2 linked regions of the Nodosilinea sp. FACHB-141 genome follow. Each later gene encodes a partner of the first gene's protein in a complex. Links are inferred from orthologs where the notes say so. Each region holds a gene or a part of one and is shown on either strand. Other genes may lie near its edges. The genes, in order: H6F59_RS13775 and H6F59_RS20940.

What was found.
Region 2: H6F59_RS13775 (region 1) and H6F59_RS20940 share a complex: the UniProt entries of both Bacillus subtilis proteins name them as parts of the possible RNA degradosome complex. The link is inferred for Nodosilinea sp. FACHB-141 from one-to-one orthologs.

The regions. Positions count from the first base shown.
Region 1 is NZ_JACJPP010000012.1:309,167-319,668, reverse strand. The notes cover bases 6,157-9,130. They hold H6F59_RS13775 (polyribonucleotide nucleotidyltransferase), read right to left. Parts: upstream 8,732-9,130; coding sequence 6,581-8,731; downstream 6,157-6,580. Other genes in these bases: H6F59_RS13770 (NAD-dependent epimerase), read left to right, coding at 8,925-9,130; tpiA (triose-phosphate isomerase), read right to left, coding at 6,157-6,366. Outside these bases: H6F59_RS13810 (hypothetical protein), read right to left, coding at 1-307; H6F59_RS13805 (hypothetical protein), read left to right, coding at 758-967; Holliday junction branch migration DNA helicase RuvB, read left to right, coding at 1,038-2,201; H6F59_RS13795 (pentapeptide repeat-containing protein), read right to left, coding at 2,277-3,293; H6F59_RS13790 (hypothetical protein), read right to left, coding at 3,368-4,138; H6F59_RS13785 (pentapeptide repeat-containing protein), read left to right, coding at 4,471-5,187; more of tpiA, read right to left, coding at 5,641-6,156; more of H6F59_RS13770, read left to right, coding at 9,131-9,917; H6F59_RS13765 (hypothetical protein), read right to left, coding at 9,928-10,128; H6F59_RS13760 (low-complexity tail membrane protein), read right to left, coding at 10,335-10,502. UniProt on the Bacillus subtilis protein: Involved in mRNA degradation. Catalyzes the phosphorolysis of single-stranded polyribonucleotides processively in the 3'- to 5'-direction. Necessary for competence development in Bacillus subtilis.
Region 2 is NZ_JACJPP010000020.1:202,701-210,457, forward strand. What follows is about bases 4,068-7,031. They hold H6F59_RS20940 (ATP-dependent 6-phosphofructokinase), read left to right. Parts: upstream 4,068-4,922; coding sequence 4,923-6,140; downstream 6,141-7,031. Other genes in these bases: H6F59_RS20935 (HNH endonuclease), read right to left, coding at 4,068-4,629; H6F59_RS20945 (hypothetical protein), read right to left, coding at 6,259-6,708; H6F59_RS20950 (DUF5671 domain-containing protein), read right to left, coding at 6,701-7,031. Outside these bases: H6F59_RS20920 (acyl-CoA dehydrogenase), read left to right, coding at 1-1,481; H6F59_RS20925 (hypothetical protein), read right to left, coding at 1,597-2,661; H6F59_RS20930 (hypothetical protein), read left to right, coding at 3,113-3,592; more of H6F59_RS20935, read right to left, coding at 3,712-4,067; more of H6F59_RS20950, read right to left, coding at 7,032-7,387; H6F59_RS20955 (transposase), read left to right, coding at 7,609-7,757. UniProt on the Bacillus subtilis protein: Catalyzes the phosphorylation of D-fructose 6-phosphate to fructose 1,6-bisphosphate by ATP, the first committing step of glycolysis.

The sequences.
Region 1 (10,502 bases):
GGGTGAGATGGAACTTGAGCAACTCATCCGCAGCACCCAAGAAGCAGAGCAGCGCCACAGCACTAGGCAGCACCCAGGAGATCGGCCTAGCCATGTGCCGCCGAGACCGCAGCACACCCACACACAGCAGCCCAATCGTGCCCAGCAGGATCGCCTGTAGCCAAGAGGGCAGCGATCGCAACCCATTAAAGTCAAATAGCCCCGCCTCGCCCCGCCGATTGACTAGGGCCAAATAGGTCAAAGCCAGCCCCACCTCAAAACCAATCAGGGCAATCGCTGCCTGTTTCAAAAACTTTGGTGTGGGCATCGCAAATATCACTAAATCGCTAGGCTCAGCTTGCCTTTTGCACAGCGACAACAGCCATCGGATTTAGTCGGGTCTAGTCGGCAATACCCGTCGGCATGGGCAAATTGACCGCGATTAGTGGCCCTACAGCCAGTGAACCTGAGGTGAAGACAGCCAAAAAAAGCCAAAAGTTGAACCTATTAGGCATTTTTTCGTTTTTAAGCCTTTCTGTGTTCCTTGTTTTGCTACACGCGCCCTAGCCAAGCCGATCGCGATCGCACATCAGCAAATAACTCCTGAATTAAGAACAGAATTTTTCAGAAGTTTTTCCCCTCGCGCAACCAGGACATTTGTTCCATGCTGTTGGGGTGTTCTCTGCTGTTGAGCGAATCCTTCAGTCTGGTTTTTGAAGCAATTCAAACCTAGTCTGAGGTTCTCCTGGTTGCCCGTTTACCCATTAGGTGTGTAGCCATGACTGTATCTACCCTCACCCCACCCAGCGTACAGTGTCCCGAATGCGGCGTTCACAGCATTGTGGAATACAAGCCCACGGTGTACCACTGTCTCAAATGCGACTTTGAAAAAGACCTGAGCCTCTCCCCAGAACCTAAAAGCGACGGCCTAGGTTCAGTTATTTTAGGCATGCTCGGCTTTGGCGTAGGGCTGCTCATCCTGCTGTAGCGCTGACCAATGGCTTGATAGTGCAAATGCACCACAGTATTATGGGGGGGCCGCCCATTAGGCTCCCCCTATGGCCATTGTTTCTTCTCACACCGCCGACGATTCAGCTAAGCCCAAGCGAGCCCAGTCTAAACCGTCAGCACAGCCCTCCGAAGCGGTTGAATTGCAGCCGCTACTCTCCCTCGTCAAAGGTGGGGAGATGCAGCCAGAAGATTTAGGGGATGAAGTTACCGAGGCGGCACCATCCACGGCCCCAGAAGACACCCTGCGGCCCCAGCGATTGCAAGACTACATTGGCCAATCTTCCCTAAAGGAAGTGCTGGGCATTGCCATTCAGGCGGCTCAGTCGCGGCAAGAGCCGCTTGACCATCTGCTGTTGTATGGGCCGCCAGGGCTGGGCAAAACCACCATGGCGCTAATTTTGGCCCAGGAGATGGGGGTGACCTGCAAAATCACCACGGCCCCTGCCCTAGAGCGCCCCCGCGACATTGCTGGCCTGCTAGTCAATCTCAAGCCGGGGGATGTGCTGTTTATTGACGAAATCCACCGGCTGCCCCGGGTGACCGAAGAAATTCTCTACCCAGCCATGGAAGACTCACGGCTGGATATCACCATTGGCAAAGGGCAGTCGGCCCGCACTCGCAGCATTCCGCTGTGCCCGTTTACGTTGGTAGGGGCAACGACCAGGGTAGGAGCGCTGAGTTCTCCGCTGCGCGATCGCTTCGGTCTCATCCAGCGGCTGCGCTTCTACGAGATCGATGAGCTTCAGCCCATCGTGTTGCGCACCGCCGACGTCCTCAAAACCCCCATTGAACCCGCCGGAGCTGAAGAAATTGCCCGCCGCGCCCGGGGCACCCCTCGCATTGCCAACCGCCTGCTGCGACGAGTGCGCGACTATGCTGAGGTTAAGAGGGCAGGCCCCATTACCGCCGCCCTAGCTGCCGAAGCGCTAGAACTATTCAACGTTGACCCCTGCGGCCTCGACTGGACCGATCGCCGCCTGCTGTCAGTGATGATCGAAAACTTTGGCGGTGGTCCCGTTGGTCTCGATACCATGGCCGCCTCCACGGGCGAAGACCCCCAAACCATTGAGGAAGTCTACGAACCTTACCTGCTGCAAATTGGCTATCTACAGCGCACTCCCCGGGGCCGAGTGGTCACCCCTGCCGCCCGCCGCCATCTGGGCTATGACGAAGCGCTACCGGGCGATGGCAGCCAGATGACACTGTTGTAAGCCGAGGGATGGGGACAAAGGCACAGGGTTCTAAATCGTTTCTTACCCCGTCAACCTTGTACCCAATCCCAGCGCCTAAGCTGGCTGGCTATCCAAAGCAACCGTCCCCGCTACGTCTCCCGGCATGTCGATGATTGCTTGCATCAGGTTGGTTTGGTTGAGATTGGCTCCAGTCAGGTCGGTCCCCAGCAGGTTTGCTCCCAGCAGGTTCGCTCCGCTGAGGTCAGCGTTGGCGAGACAAGCGCCCCACAGATCGGCGTGCATAAGGTTAGCCCCAGCTAAATTGGCCCCACTGAGGTCTATGCCAGTCAGCCTTGCCCCGCTGAGGTCAGCTCCCCACAGGGATGCGCCTGGGGCCAGGTGGTGCAGCGTTTCAGGCACCTGAAACCCTCGTGGGAAATGGGTGCTGTCAGAGTAGAGGGCACCGTCTAAGTTGGCGTGGGCTAGCTGACACCCTCGCAGGTTGGCCCCAATTAGATTGGCACGGCCCAGGTCGCTATGGCGCAGGTCGGCTCCACGCAGGTCGGCCAACATCAGCGTGGCCTGACGCAGGTCAGCGTAGCGCAGATCGCTATCGCCAATCAGAGCACTGAGCAGGTTGCTGCGTCTTAGCACCGCCCCAAACAATTGACTGTTCACCAGCAGTGCCCCGCTGAGATCGGCAGCAGTTAAGTCGGTGCCGCCCAGATCGCGCTCTCGCAAATCTTTAGTCGCGAGGGCCGCCCCTGGTGCCAGGCTCCACATGCGGGCCTGCCCAGGGTTAAATCCTTCGGGAAACTGAGTTTGGGCATTGTAGAGGGCTCCTTCCAAACGCGCATCATCGAGGTTGGCCCCGGTCAGCACGGCCTCGCGCAGATCGGCCCAGCGCAGGTCGGCCCCCACCAGTTTGGCGTTGCAGAACTGGGTCTGTTTGAGGTTAGCCCGACGAAAATTAGCTTGGGTAAGGTTTGCCCCACTAAAGTCGGCCCCCCAAAAATCAACCCTGGCTAAACTCCAGTGGTTGAGGTCGGCTCCGGCCAGATTGATGCCGGTAAAGTCTCGCTCCCCTTCTACAAAGGCCGTCCAAAGATTTTCTAGCGTTTTGAGATTCATGCCTGCATACCGCTCAACATTGCCTGGGAACATCGTTAGTGATCAACCGACTTTTGCCTACTGGGCTGGCACCCCTAGCTTGTGGCCAAACGCCCTAGCCAGGGAACGGCCTGCTGCGGCCGTTCGGGCTGATGAACCCAAACCACATAGCCGTTGTCATCTCGGGTAGCGAGGGCGCGTTTGCCTTGCTGCTGAAGCTGTTGCACCAGCATTCGAGCTTTGTCTAGATCGGGGCGGTTGCGGTAGTAGCGGTAGTACTCACCCTCAACGGCAAGGGCCAAACTGCGGCCTTGATCAGCACCTTGAATGTGGTAAAGCGCATGCTCATTCATAGGGCTAGACGTTAGCTCCACTTTGGCCTGGGCATCTGGGGCAGCGGGCAGCAGGCTAGCCCAATCAAGAGCTGTGGTCGTCTTGGTGGTAGTTGCAGTTAGCGCTGCATCGTGGCTGGCTGCGGCCAATTCAATAGAATGCGATTGGTTTATGGTGTCAGCGGTAGGCAGGCGATCGCTCTCAAAGTCCTCCTGCTGGTCGTCTGCTAGCAGCACCTGATCAAGCAAGCCCTGATGCCGTTGCACTCGGCCCTGCCGAACGCGCATGGCCTCAGCAGTACCGATACCGATCGCAACGCTCGACAGGATTGCAAAGCCAATGTAGCGAATCGAAAATTCCTTGTGCTGGTTGGTGATTAGAGCTGAGTCGACCCAGTAGCTTAGTGGTTGGGGCAGCTGCTCCGAAACTCGGACTGCGCGATCGGAAGCCATTGGCCAGGTCAGTGCCGCAAACCCAGCACTAGAGGCTAGCAGCGCTGGCAAGACAATACGACGAAAGGGAGAGTTATCCATAGCAGAGAACACACTGAGGTGAATAAATCACCCTCCAGAAGATCCCCTTCAGAATACGCAATAGACCAGCAAGGAACTGCGAATTCACCGATGGTACTCTGTGATACTTTGATGAATCCTTAGAGCTATATCCGTAGAAATACGGACACATCGGCCATCTAATAGAAAAGCTGGGATCCTTTACAAGGAAAGGTTTGACCTCTATCAGAACTTGATGCGATCGCTCCTGATTAGTGTTTGTGCCTTTGAGTATTGGAACACCAATACCCAGCAACCCAGCTCGAACTATGCGGTGGAACATCTTTATCAGTCTGCTCGTACTTTTAACCGCTGTGACCCCCACCGCGTGGCGCGTAGCGAACGAACAACTCAGTCGTCGTCAAGCTTTAGAAGCCGCAGGGGATGGCGCCACAGAGATCGTATCTACGGCCCAAGCTATGGCCACTCCGGGCGATCGCCGCTGTCAGCATTGCGATCTAGCCGATGCCGATCTCAGCAGTCAAGACCTCAGCCGCAAAAATTTTCGAGAGGCTGACATGTCCAGGGCCGACCTAACTGGCACCCAGTTAATTAACGCCGTTTTGCATAAAGCGAATCTTACCCAGGCCACACTCCATCAGGCCAACCTTCAAGGGGCAGACCTTTCTGAAACTAATCTGTTGCAAGCCGACCTCAGCCAGGCTCAAATGCTCCATGCCAGTCTTGTCAAAGCTAACCTTACCAGCGCATCTCTCACCCAAGCCGAGTTGCGCGACGCCGCCCTATGCTCAGCCCAAATGCACCAGGCTGATCTTTCAGAAGCCAGCCTCTACGGGGCGATCTTGCGCCAGGCCGATCTCTCAAACGCAGATCTGCGCGGAGCAGACCTACGCTACGCCGACCTCTACGAAGCCGACTTAACCAACGCTAATCTCACCGGGGCGCGCCTAGAGTTTGCCACCATGCCCGATGGCAGCACCTACAATCAAGGCTACGTGCAACCCATCAACCCCTCCCAGGGCTGCGACCAGAGCCATTCTGAGAGCGTCGCTGAGCAATCAGAACCCTAAAGCCGTCCCCTATTTAGACAGATAGTATTGGCTTAAACACCGTCGCAAAGCATTCTCTTCCCGGCTCTCAAAAGCGAAAGCCGCTAACAAACGGAACAAAATATAGTGCCGTTCTCATAACCACCTAGGGCTTGCATTGCTCAGACACGCTGGACAGCCGAAGGCCGCTTCACGGCCAGATCTAATCCAGCCAGTTCCTACACGTTAGCCAGCCTTTTCTCCAACGTCATAGTAAGCCTGAGAGAAATTTGCGAGCCTGGCTTGGCCTATTGTCAAAAGCTTTACGTTGCCACCACTGCTGCTGACCACCAGTACGTTCGTAGTCAACCCCCAAAGGCATAGGCAGAACAGGCCAAACTAGCCCTTTAGCCTGTTCTGCCTATGCCTTTGTCTTGGGTTGCGTTCCTGGCAGTCTGGTTTTGCCAAGATGGCTTCGGAAAATATGAGCTAAGGTCACTGAAAGTTGACGATACGGGCAAAGCTTTCGGGCTCTAGGCTGGCACCACCAACTAAGGCACCATCAATCTCGGGCTGAGCCATCAGCTCATCGACGTTGCTAGGTTTGACCGAACCACCGTACTGAATAGTGACATCGGGGTTTTTCAGCAGCTTGCGAATGCCGCCAATTACCTGGTTAGCATCGGCAGCTTCGCAGGTGTCTCCAGTGCCGATCGCCCAGATCGGTTCGTAGGCAATGACCAAATTGTTCTGATCGACATCCACCAGACCCTTCTCAATTTGGGTGGCAATCAACGATTCGGTTTCGCCAGCATCGCGCTGACTCTTGGTTTCGCCTACACACAAAATTGGGGTTAGGCCAGACTTTTGAGCCGCTTTCAGGCGCAGGTTAACCGTTTCATCAGTGTCGCCGAAGTACTGGCGGCGCTCACTGTGACCCACAATTACATAGCGCACCCCAAGCTCTCGCAGCATGTCCCCCGAGATTTCGCCAGTAAAAGCTCCCTCTGGCAGCCAGTGAATATTCTGGGCACCCACCCTGATTCTGGCTCCGTGCAGGCTTTTGGACAGGGCTCCCAGCGCAGTAAAGGGTGCACACAGAACTATTTCACGCCCGTCGGGGGTGTCGGCGAGTTGTCCAAGAAAATGGCGCAGAAAGTCCAGGGTTTCGCCCTGGGTCTTGTACATTTTCCAGTTGCCAGCGATAACGATTTTGCGCACAGTGTTTTGAGGTTAAAGGCTAGATATACAAAATTGCATCCCTGCATCGTACTAAGAAAAGAACCCCCGAATCAATTGTTGCCGCGCACAACGTTTGATTCGGGGGTGAGGGGAATGAGGAAGTTGAGGAAATGGAGAAGATGGGAAGTAGTGAGAGGACTTTGCGATCGCCTCACCCCCTCATCTCCCTTACCTTCCTCACCTTTTCACTGCTCTAGCGCAGGGCCGCTGCCTCGCGGGCTGCTGCCGCCTCGTCAGGGTGAATGTTGAGGCGGGTCAGATTAATCCGACCGCGGCCATCAATTTCACGCACCTTGATGATCACTTCGTCACCGACGTTGACTTCGTCTTCGACCTTGGCCACTCGATAGTCGGCCAGTTGCGAAATGTGAACCATGCCCTCCTGTCCGGGCATAAATTCTACAAAGGCCCCAATGGGGATGACGCGGGTCACTTTGCCCACAAACACATCACCAGCGGCAGGCTTAAAGACGATCGATTCGATTAAGGCTTTAGCCTGGAGGGCTTTTTCGCCTTCGATTGCCGAAACAGTGACGGTGCCATCGTCGTTGATGTCGACCTTAGCGCCGGTTTGCTCGGTGATCGCCTTGATCTTCTTACCGCCGGGGCCAATCACCATGCCGATCATCTCAGGATCGATCTTGAAGCTGATCAGACGCGGAGCGTAGGGCGATAGCTCTGCTCTTGGGGTATCAATGGTAGCCAGCATTTTTTCAAGGATATGCAGGCGGGCGGGCTTGGCCTGGTTGATGGCGTCAGCAATCACCGATAGGGGCAGACCGGTGATTTTCATGTCCATTTGCAGGGCGGTGATACCCGTGTCGGTACCGGCGACTTTGAAGTCCATATCGCCCAAAAAGTCTTCGATACCTTGAATATCGGTGAGAATGCGCACCTCGTCGCCTTCTTTGATCAAGCCCATAGCCGCTCCACTGACGGGCTTAGTGATGGGCACGCCGGCATCCATCAGCGACAGGGTAGAACCACACACTGACCCCATGGAGGTGGAGCCGTTGGAGGACAACACCTCCGATACCACCCGAATCACGTAGGGGAAGTCTTCCTTGGAAGGTAACACTGGCACCAGGGCACGCTCGGCGAGAGCACCGTGGCCAATTTCGCGACGACCAGGCGATCGCATGGGTCGAGTCTCACCTACCGAGTAGGGGGGGAAGTTGTAGTGGTGCAGATAGCGCTTCTCTTCGTCGGGGTGAAGGTCGTCCATCATTTGGGCATCGCCAGGAGTCCCCAGAGTGGCAACCGACATCACCTGGGTGAGGCCCCGCTGAAATAGCCCAGTGCCGTGCACTCGCTTGGGCAACAGTCCCACTCGGCAGGAGATTGGACGCACCTCATCGAGCTGGCGACCATCGACCCGCACCTTCTCACTAACGATCTGCTGGCGCATCAGCTTTTTGGTCACCGACTTATAGGTATTGCTCAGGGCTTTACCATTCTCGGCCACCGCCACCTTGATCGGGTTTCCTTCCTCCAAGGCGTCAATGGCGGCGACTAGCTCATCTTTAATGGCGTCGAGCTTTTCGTCGCGCTCGGGCTTGGTGAGGCTAAACTGCTTCAGCACGTCCTTAATGGCAGCGGCAGTTTTTTCTTCAATGAAGGTCCCCAGGGTGGGGTCGGTCTCAGGCTCTTGCTCGGTAACGATCTCAATGCCTAGCTCTTTGATCAGTTCTAGCTGGGCCTTGATCAGATCTTGTACAACTTCATAGCCAAAGTCGATGGCCTCAATCACGTCAGCCTCGGGAAGCTGGTTGGCACCAGCCTCGACCATGATCACACCGTCAGGGGAGCCCGCCACCACTAGGTCGAGATCGCCGGTTTCAACTTCTTTGTAGGTAGGGTTGATGACAAAGTCGTCGCCCACTAGACCTACCCGCACTGCCGCCATGGGGCCGTAGAAGGGAATTTTGGCTAGCAGTACCGCAATCGATGCGCCCGTGGCCGCCAGTACATCTGGGGGTACCTGCTCATCCATGGCCAAGGTAGTGGCGACAATTTGAATGTCGTCGCGCAGCCACTGGGGAAACAGAGGTCGCATGGGGCGATCGATCAGGCGACAGATTAAAGTAGCCCGCTCAGGGGGACGGCCCTCCCGCCGCAAAAATCCACCGGGGATGCGCCCAGCAGCATAAAGCCGCTCTTCGTAATCAACCAGCAGAGGCAAAAAATCGATGCCTTGACGTCCTGCTGAGCGGGTTGCGGTCACCAGAACCGCGGTCTCACCCGACTGTACCAACACCGCACCCCCCGCTTGGGGAGCCAGTAACCCACCCCTCAGGTGAATATCGCGACCACCGAAGGAGATTGTTTTTTCAAATTCTTGCATGTACGACTACGTCCTTTCTCTCTTACCATTCTTCTTGGTTTCTTTGGCCTGATCCTAGCACCGATGACGACAATGGCTTGTTGCATGGGCCGCCAGAGACAAAATTAGGCAAAAGACTTAAGGTTCTGGGGCCCCTTGGGTACTCTACGGGCGTTGATTAGGATAAAATTTCTGGCCCTAGGAGGCTACGGTCATCGCTGTACTGGTTACTGGAGTAGCAGGATTTGTGGGCTCGTTTGTCGCCCGGCGGCTGTTAGACAGTGGCCAGCAGGTCTACGGCATCGACAACCTCAACGACTACTACGACGTGGGGTTAAAGCGCGATCGCCTCGCCCAGCTCGCACCCCACGATGGCTTCACCTTCGAGCAGCTCGATCTGTTCGATCGCGCGGGAATGCTGGCGCTATTTCGCAACCACCAGTTTCAGTACGTCATTCACCTGGCGGCCCAGGCGGGGGTGCGCTACTCGCTAGAAAACCCCTTTGCCTACTCCGACAGCAACCTGTCGGGGTTTCTCAACCTGCTGGAGGGCTGCCGCATGATAGGGGTTGAGCACTTGGTGTTTGCGTCATCCAGCTCGGTGTATGGGGCCAATCGCAAGGTACCATTTTCGGTGGCCGATCGCGTTGACCACCCGGTGTCACTTTACGCCGCCACCAAAAAGGCCAACGAGTTGATGGCCCACGCCTACAGCAACCTGTATCAAATTCCCACCACAGGCCTGCGATTTTTTACGGTGTATGGCCCTTGGGGGCGGCCCGATATGGCCTACTTCAAGTTCGTGGAAGCAATTTTAGGCGATCGCCCCATCCAGGTGTTCAACCAGGGCCAGATGAAGCGCGACTTTACCTACATTGACGACGTAGTGGAGGGGGTCGTGCGGGTCATGACACACATTCCTGTCTCTAGCACAGACCCCAATAGCGACAGCCAGGCTCCCTACAAGATTTACAACATCGGCAACCACCAGCCAGTGGAGCTACTGCGCTTTATTCAGGTAATCGAATTGGCCCTTGGGAAGAAAGCCCAAACTGTCCTGTGCGGCATGCAGCCTGGAGATGTACCCGCCACTTATGCCGACGTCAGCGATCTCATGGCCGACGTAGGATTTGCCCCCAGTACCCTCATTGAAGTAGGCATCCAGCGGTTTGTGGATTGGTATAAGCAGTACTACAAGGTCCAGTAGCTTACAGGGTCTAATAAGCCAGGGTTTCTAAGGTTTCGCGTAGGTAGCGACGCACCAGCTGATCGAGCGGAGCGGCTTCAGCCTCAGCGGCGGGCAGCTCACCCTTCCAGCTTTTGAAACCGGAGCTGCTGGCGATCGCAGACTTAAGGCTGAACCAAATGCGGGCGTGTTCAGAAAGCTGCAAGGAGTTTACGGAGCGAGTTACGGCCATAGCTGCCTCTAAAAAGTTCGGATAACTGTCGAGATCTCAGGTTTTTCTACCCCTCAGGGCCACTCGCTCAGTCTGCGAGTCAGCAAAAACTCTAGTCACTAGAGGACTACTTACAAGATAGCGTAATCACCCAGTGGCGATTGTGCCAAGGACCACAGTACTCAGTACTAAAAATTAGCAAGATCTATAGTCGGTTCGTTAGAGCCCTAGCGAGAATTGGGGTAGACATCGGCGATCGCAGGCAAGGACTGTGGATAGGCGGCATCGTCTAGGTGGGCCGTGTCGTCGCTAGATTCCTCAACTTCTGGGTGGCGCAAGGGCTTGTAGCCACTCGTAGCATCACTATCTACGAAGGAATCTGCCGCAACGGAGTC
Region 2 (7,757 bases), on another replicon or contig:
GCGTACCCTTCTTTAACTCTCCCGTTGAGGGCCACGACGTGGTGCTGCCCATCGATCAGATTATCGGCGGCGTGTCCCAGGCGGGCCAAGGCTGGAAGATGCTGATGCAGACCCTAGCGGCGGGGCGGGGTGTTAGCTTCCCTGCTACCTGCACGGGGGTAGCCAAGCTGGTGTCGCGGGTGGCTAGTGCCCACAGTGTAGTGCGCCAGCAGTTTGGCCTGCCCATCGGTCGCTTTGAAGGGGTCGAAGAACCTCTCGCCCGCATTGCTGGGTTGACCTATGCAGTCGATGCTGCTCGCCTCTATACCTGTGGCGCGGTGGATAGTGGGGCGCAGCCGGCGGTGGTGAGCGCGATCGCCAAGTACCAAACCACCGAGCTGGCCCGTGCCATCGTCAACGACGGCATGGACATCCTCGGCGGCTCCGGCATCTGCCGAGGGCCGCGCAACCTGCTGGCCAATGTTTACACCGCTATCCCCATCGCCGTCACCGTCGAGGGGGCCAACATTCTTACCCGCACCCTGATGATCTTCGGCCAGGGCGTCATCCGCTGCCACCCCTACCTCTACGCCGAGATTCAAGCCCTGTATGACGCGGACTGGGTCGCCTTTGACCGACTGCTGTGGGGTCACGTTGGCGCATTTATTCGCAACGTCGGTCGCTCCATCGGGCTGGGTCTCACCCAGGGGCGACTGGCCCAAGCCCCTGTCAGCGGCCCTACCGCCCCCTACTACCGCAAACTCTCCTGGGCCTCAGCCACCTTTGCCGTGCTCACAGATATCGCGCTAATCCGCTACGGCGGCAGCCTCAAGCGCCATGAAAACCTCACCGGCCGCTACGCCGATGCCCTCTCCTGGTTATATCTGACTAGCGCTGTGCTGCGCCGGTTTGAGGCCGAGGGGAGACCCGACGCCGACTTGGCAACGGTGCAGTGGGCAGCTCAGTATGGTCTAGTTCAAATTCAAACCGCCTTTGAGGGCATCGTTGGCAACCTGTCTCTCCCCGTAGTTGGGCCGCTGTTGAAACCGTTGATGGGGCTGGGCCTGCGGCTAAATCCCCTAGCGACTTTGCCCACCGATGCCTTGGGTCACCAGGTCGCCAAGGATCTACAAAAGACTGGGGAAATGCGCGATCGCCTCACCGCTGGCATCTACCTGCCCGCCGACCCTACCGATGCCCTGGGCCGCCTGGAGCAAGCCCATGCCCTCAGTCAGCAGGCCGACGCTATTCACCATCGCCTCAAAGACGCCGTCCGCAACGGGCAGCTATCCATCGATAGCCCCAATCAAACCGAATCCCTGGAGACCCTAGCCCATCGGGCGGGTCTGCTCACCCAGCTCGAATGGGATCTGCTGATGGCAGCGGCCGAGGCCCGCAAAGATGCTATCCAGGTCGATGCCTTCACCTTTGAGGAATACGAGGCCGGCAGCACATTAGATCGGGCTAACGCCCCTCAGCCGTTGCTATCTGATCGAGGATGAGATATCCCACGTCGAGACTCATAAAATTTAAGTTGGGACTCTTTTAGAATCAAGAGAGTCTCACCATAAGATCAAGAGTCGGCTGGTGTCTTAGCGCCCATCAGCCGACTCTTATCTATAGCCCCGACAAGCGCACCTTGTAGGGAATTTCTTCGACTGGCACATCTTCAACGTCCCAGTCGTCGTAGCGCAGCTGAAGCCGCTTTTCTCCGGCGTATCCCACTAGCTTGCCCCCGTAGTGTTTGGCCTCGGTGCCCAAGCTTTGGATGCGCACCATACCGTTGAAAACCGTCGCTCGGGCCAGATAAATCACCAAGTCATCCCGAGAAGGGCGATTCACCGTCGTACTGGCGGTCAAGTGGCCCAGGCCGCGCTCATCCATTTCTTGCCCCAGGGCCAGCGCCGTGTTGCGAATGCCGCGAATCGCCACGATCGCCGCCGCCACCGCCATGGTGATATCAACCCCTTCATCGGTCAAAATTTCTTGGGTAGATAGAAACTGAAAATTGCGTTCGCCCAAATCATTGCGAATGCGGCGGTGAATCAAATTCTCTGACTGATAGTTGGTCAGGGCACCCACGATCGCACCACAGGCCGCCCGAGGTTCCCGCCAGGGAGACTCACGGGTTTTGCCATAGACCTGCTTGCCATCTTCTTGAATGCGCCCCACGTGGGTTTTGAGATCGATCGCCACCAGCGAAATCGACTGCGGGTTGCCCTCATAAACCCGCCGCTTGAGCTTCTCATCCAGCTCGTGGGCAACCGTTACATGGGCTAGAGTGGCCCCATTGTCAGTGCCGCCCCCGGCGGGGAAAAACGCCTCCAGCTTGAGTTCGCCAATCTCCGACAGGGTCGCAAACCGGGAAGCCACCACATCGCGGTAACGCTTCGTCGCTTCACCCTGGTGAATGCGATCGCCGCAGTTGGTATAGGCCAGCGTCGTCACCGCGCTGGGTAAATTCATGTCGGCTCCGCAGGCCTGAATATCTGTCGGGCTAGCCCCGGCAAATTGCAGCTCGTCGCGCAACAGTTGCAGCCCCTTGATCAGCGCGTAGCGATCGCTGACGATCTCGTTTAGATAGTTGTGGTAGGCATTGCGCTCCATGCCGAAGCTGGCGGAAAGCTGCCAAAATCGCTCAATTCGCGCCTGGCTTGGGGCAGCGTCAAAGGGCAAAGTCATGGAAAGTAGACCCTTTTGGATGAGATAGCTGATTTAGACTCATGCCATAGTAAGCGGTCTAGCTCAAAAATCATCCTCTGAGTGACCCTAAACCGAGGTGAGATTTCTTTACGTCTCAATTGTCTTATTCTAAGTCCATGAAATATTTAAATGAGACTGGTTAAGGGATGCATGAGTCTCATTGTGAGACTTCGGCCTCTGAGTTGTTTGGAATGCGATCGCACCTTTCTACTCCAGCACTTTGTAATTTGGGCACCTTGCATACCCTTGAACAGTCGAGACAACTGTGCTGCATTATTTAATTCTTAATCCCTAACTCTTGCCCATCAAAAATTTTCGTTAATCAAAAGTTTCGGTAATTAACAACAGCGTACGCAAAGCCGATATCGTCCTATATTTTCAGTATTTTGTTGTCATAAATACATTACTAAGCCCTTACCGAGATAAAAGCATGCTTAAACCCTCTATGATTCCTGCCCTGGCCGCCAGTGCGCTGTTGATTACTTTGGTGGCCTGTCAGCCTACGGCCACCACCCCAGACACCAGTGGAGACACCACCACTGAAACTCCCGTCGCGGAGGCACCAGACAGTGATGCCGTTGTTGGCGATCGCGCCGACTACATCGAAGTGCCCTTGCCTGGGGGAGCCGTCGGGGAAGACCCCACCGAAATTGCCCTTGCCGCCTTTGGCAGCACCGAACCGGGGGAAGGCAACTTTGAAGAAGAGGTTGAACTGGTAGACCAAACCGACGACCAATCCCTAGTGATTCTCACTCAAACTGGCCTCGCTGACGACTCCGTCAACGGCACGCGCTATCGCCTGGAGTTTGTGCCCGAGGGCGACCAGTGGCGGCTCGACTGGGCTGGTAGCCAGGTGCGTTGCCAACTTGACCGGGGCTCTCAAGAGTGGTCCACCGATTTGTGCAAATAAGCCAGCCCTAATGCTGTCAACCCCTTCCTTGCGCTTACCTCCTGACCCAGTTAACCGGTCTGGGTCGGTAAGCCTGGCTAATATCCGTTCAGCAAGAGCACCATGTGTCTGTAAGCGGTCTACGCTTTAGAAGCTATGAAATTATCTGGATCTTCGGCCTGTCCGTTGCTCTCAAAACCGCCTGCTTCTACATGGCGCAAAATGGATTGCACGATCGGCAGCGCAATGCTAACCCCAAAAAGAGCATTAAAACCAGCGATCACAGCGGGCGCTGATAAAACGACCGCAATTTCTGGAAAAAGCGCGATTACAGTAATCAAAATTAGAAAGAAAATCGGGGTAGCAATACCCGCACTGACAGCCGCTGCCACGATTTTGTCTCGAAATTCCTCTGCTGTAATGTCTCCACGGTGGAGATCTAGCGTGTAGGCCACGGCTGTGACTACAGCCTGAGTTAGCACAGCAGTGCCGGTCGCGGCTAACCCCAGTTTGCCAATGGTCAACGAATTTTTGAGCACCGAGTCGACAGCGTTATAGAGCCGAATGTAGACCTGCTCTTGCCCCGTCATCATGTCGGCACCGCGTCGCAGGTTATTCGTACCAACTTCCCAAACGATGTTCTCAGCGCCGTTGCTGCCACCTCGGGCATGGGGTCGAATGTGGCTGCCGTGCTTGTCGGAGAGAAACACCCGAATATCGCGCTCGCTCGCCCCCAATTTAGAGGTGCCCGGAATTTTGTTAAACAGCGCCATAACATCGGCTTCAGACCGAGGCGTATCGCCAAGTCGTACTCCCGCTGTTTGCACTCGCCGCGCCAGCTTGGGCATTTCTGCGGCTAGCTCCTGAGCGGTGCGCGGCAGATCCTGCAATGCTTGAGCGATCGCAGCGCCGGAGGTTGCCGCACCCGCCAGGGTAGTTTGCACAGAGCTGACAGCAATTTTGGCTTCCGAAGCCGCAGTCTCAATGTGAGTGCCAAGCTGATGTGCGGCCTCAGCCGCTGTGTCAGAGAGCGCTTTGGCAGGGTTGAAAAAATTCATTAGGATTTAGCACTATCTCTCATCAAACGTAAGCGTACCCTTCACGTCCTAGGAGAATCTGCAATTGGCAGCGCTTCATAGAGCCTCGACCGTGAGGTCAAGAATTTGTTTGGGTGCTCCACCAAATCGGCAGGCGGCGGATGCACCGCCGGCAATTGGGCTGAAGTCGGCATAGCCATCATCGTTAACGAAGATTATTCTCCGTTAAGACTGTTGAAGACTGTTGAAGAAGGCAATCCCCAAGGCTCGATTGGCTTGAGGATTGATGAGATTAGCCCTTCGGATACCGTTCTATGACCTCCATTCAGCGCATTGGCATTCTCACCAGCGGCGGCGACTGCCCCGGCCTCAACGCCGTCATTCGAGCAGTGGTTAAATGCGCTAATCGGCGCGGGTGGGATGTCATTGGCATACCCTACAGCACCGATGGCTTTATGCAGGTGGCCGACGGGCAGTACGAGCCTGAAAACTTACTGCTCACCGACCACGGCTACGATATCCCCGGCATTTTGCAAGGGCTTGACGTGCTGCAATTTCTTAGCGGCACCATCCTGGGCTCGCTCAGCAAAAGCCGCTTTGACGGGCCTGACCAGGTCAGCAAAATTTTGGCGGGCTACGAAAAACTCAACCTTGACGCCCTGATTGCCATCGGCGGCGACGGCAGCCTTGACATCATCTATGACCTAGCTCAGCGCGGCGGCTGGAACCTGATTGGCATTCCTAAAACCATCGACAACGACGTACCGTTCACCGAAAAATCCATCGGTTTCAACACGGCGGTGCAGACGGTGAACAGCGCCCTCTACGATCTCACCTTTACCGCCGCTAGCCACGATCGCGTCATGGTAGTCGAGGTTATGGGTCGAGATGCGGGGCATTTGGCGCTTCACGGCGGCATTGCGGGCGGGGCCGACGTCATTCTCATTCCTGAACTGGTGCCTGACTTGAGCCCCCTGGTGGTCACTCAGATCTGTCAGCACATCGCTGATCTGCGCCAGCGGGGCCGCAAGTTTGCTCTGGTGGTGGTGGCCGAGGGCGTTCACGGCGAAGACGGCAAACCCAAACACCTGATTGGTGAATCTTTGGCGACTGCGATCGCCGATCGCAGCCGCACCCTTTGCCAAACCGGCGATACCGCCTATTGCGACATGGACCGAGTCGAAACCCGCGCCATGGTGCTGGGCCACATTCAGCGCAGCGGTATCCCCACCGCCAGCGATCGCCTGCTGGCCTCGGCCTTTGGTCGCAAAGCCGTCGATCTGATCGCTGAAGGCCGCTACAACCGCCTGGTGGTTTGGGAAGCGGGCCGCGTCCGCTCCAAAGACCTGAGCGACGTGATTGCCACCGTGCGCGAGTGCCATCTGCGCGGCACTTGCCCCAGCCCCGTAGAAACAGACAGCACTATGGTAAAAGTGGCCAGGTCGCTGGGCATCTACGTGGGCGATCCCGATACGCTGCCTGACCCGAAAGCGGTGATGACAGAGATTCACGAGGTCTCTGCAATGGCCTAATCGACCCACCCGTAGGGGCAAATGCCATTTGCCCAGCCCTAACCCTGATTGGCTACAGCCACAAATGCTGCATAGGGGCGCGAGCCTTGCGCCCCTATGGTTGCCGCTAGCCAGTCGATCAGTAAACCAAGGTTGGATACTCCGTCACGTCAAACTCAAAGCAGTGCCGCCCCTCAGGGTGCTGCCATCGCCCTGCATCGGGGTTTGACTCCTGAGGGCTGAGGCGGTGGGTGCTGCTGTCGGTATCGAAGGTGGCACAGAGGTTAAAGTCGCGATCGCCCAGCCGCTCATATTCGTAGGGCTGGTTGGTCAGCGGGTCGTTGCGCAGTTCGATCGCATCTAGGGTGGCGGGCAGCTCAAAGCTGTCGTCATCGGCCAGATATTGCTCGTGGAGGCGTTGGGCGATCGATGCCACATCCTGCAACCGCTGGCGATCGGCGGCGATTTCACGCTGCCGTCCTGGTGTACCCAGCACCCAGAAGCCTGCAACGATCGCCAGCCCTACTGCCGCCGTGGCTACCGCTGCAAATGCCCGATCAAAAGTCCGATTATCAAACGTCTTATTCATGGGCCAAATTTAGAACCTTAGGGGCAGGCTTGCGCCGAATCCAGTCGAAGTAGTACCACAGCACCCCGCCGTCGAGCACCAGCACTACCAGCACCTTGAGCAAAAAGCGCGGCGTCAGCTCGCCTCGCAAAAACGAGGTCAAAAAGGCAATCACTGCGCCAATGGCAATGATGGTAGCGATCAGCAAGGTTAGATAGGTGAGCACCTTGCGCACCTCCGAGAAATGCTTTTCGCGGTGGGCCGCCAGGTCGCGGTTGATCTGCCGCATCAGCCCCAGGTACACCGGGTAGGCCACCAGCAGCCGGGCTAGGGCAAAGGCTACCTGCCAGGATGGGTCGCCGTAGTAGTTGTTTAAACTGTCGGGAATCAGGTGGTTGATGAAGATGAAGGCCATCTCACCGAGCGCTTGAATCCAAATGCCCAGGGTGACAAAGGCCAATAAGTAAAAGAAGGCATCGCGCGCTAGCTCGCCCGATCCGCCGCGCGGTGTGGGCAGTGGGCGACCCACCAACCCTTCGTACACTTCGAAAAAGGCGCGCTCTACCTCTCGCGAGGGCCAGCCGTAGTCGCGCAGCAGTCTGCTGATGAATTCGTCGGAGGAGCCGCGATCGCGCGCCAGCAAAATAAATTGCACTAGCTCGCTGCGACTGTCGGGGGTAGGGGGAAGATCTGTACTCATGGGCCTACGGTAATCCGCCATAGATATTCTAAAAAGAATGAGTGATCCACCTGTTTAACTGTCCTTTAACACCGGAATCAGAGGGAGGCTCAATTTGACATTGCCTCCTGTAGGGGCATTGCAGTGCAATGCCCCTACGCCGATCGCTGCAATAAACGGCAAATTTGAACCAACACGGTTTCACAAGGGCATCCTCAAGGCACTGACCGTCAACCCTGCCGATGAAGTATAACCCCGACAAACATCACCGTCGTTCCTTGCGCCTCAAAGGGTACGACTACTCATCCGCAGGGGCGTATTTCATCACGATCTGCACCTTTCAACGCCATTGCCTATTTGGACAGGTAGTCAATGGTGAAATGCAAATCAG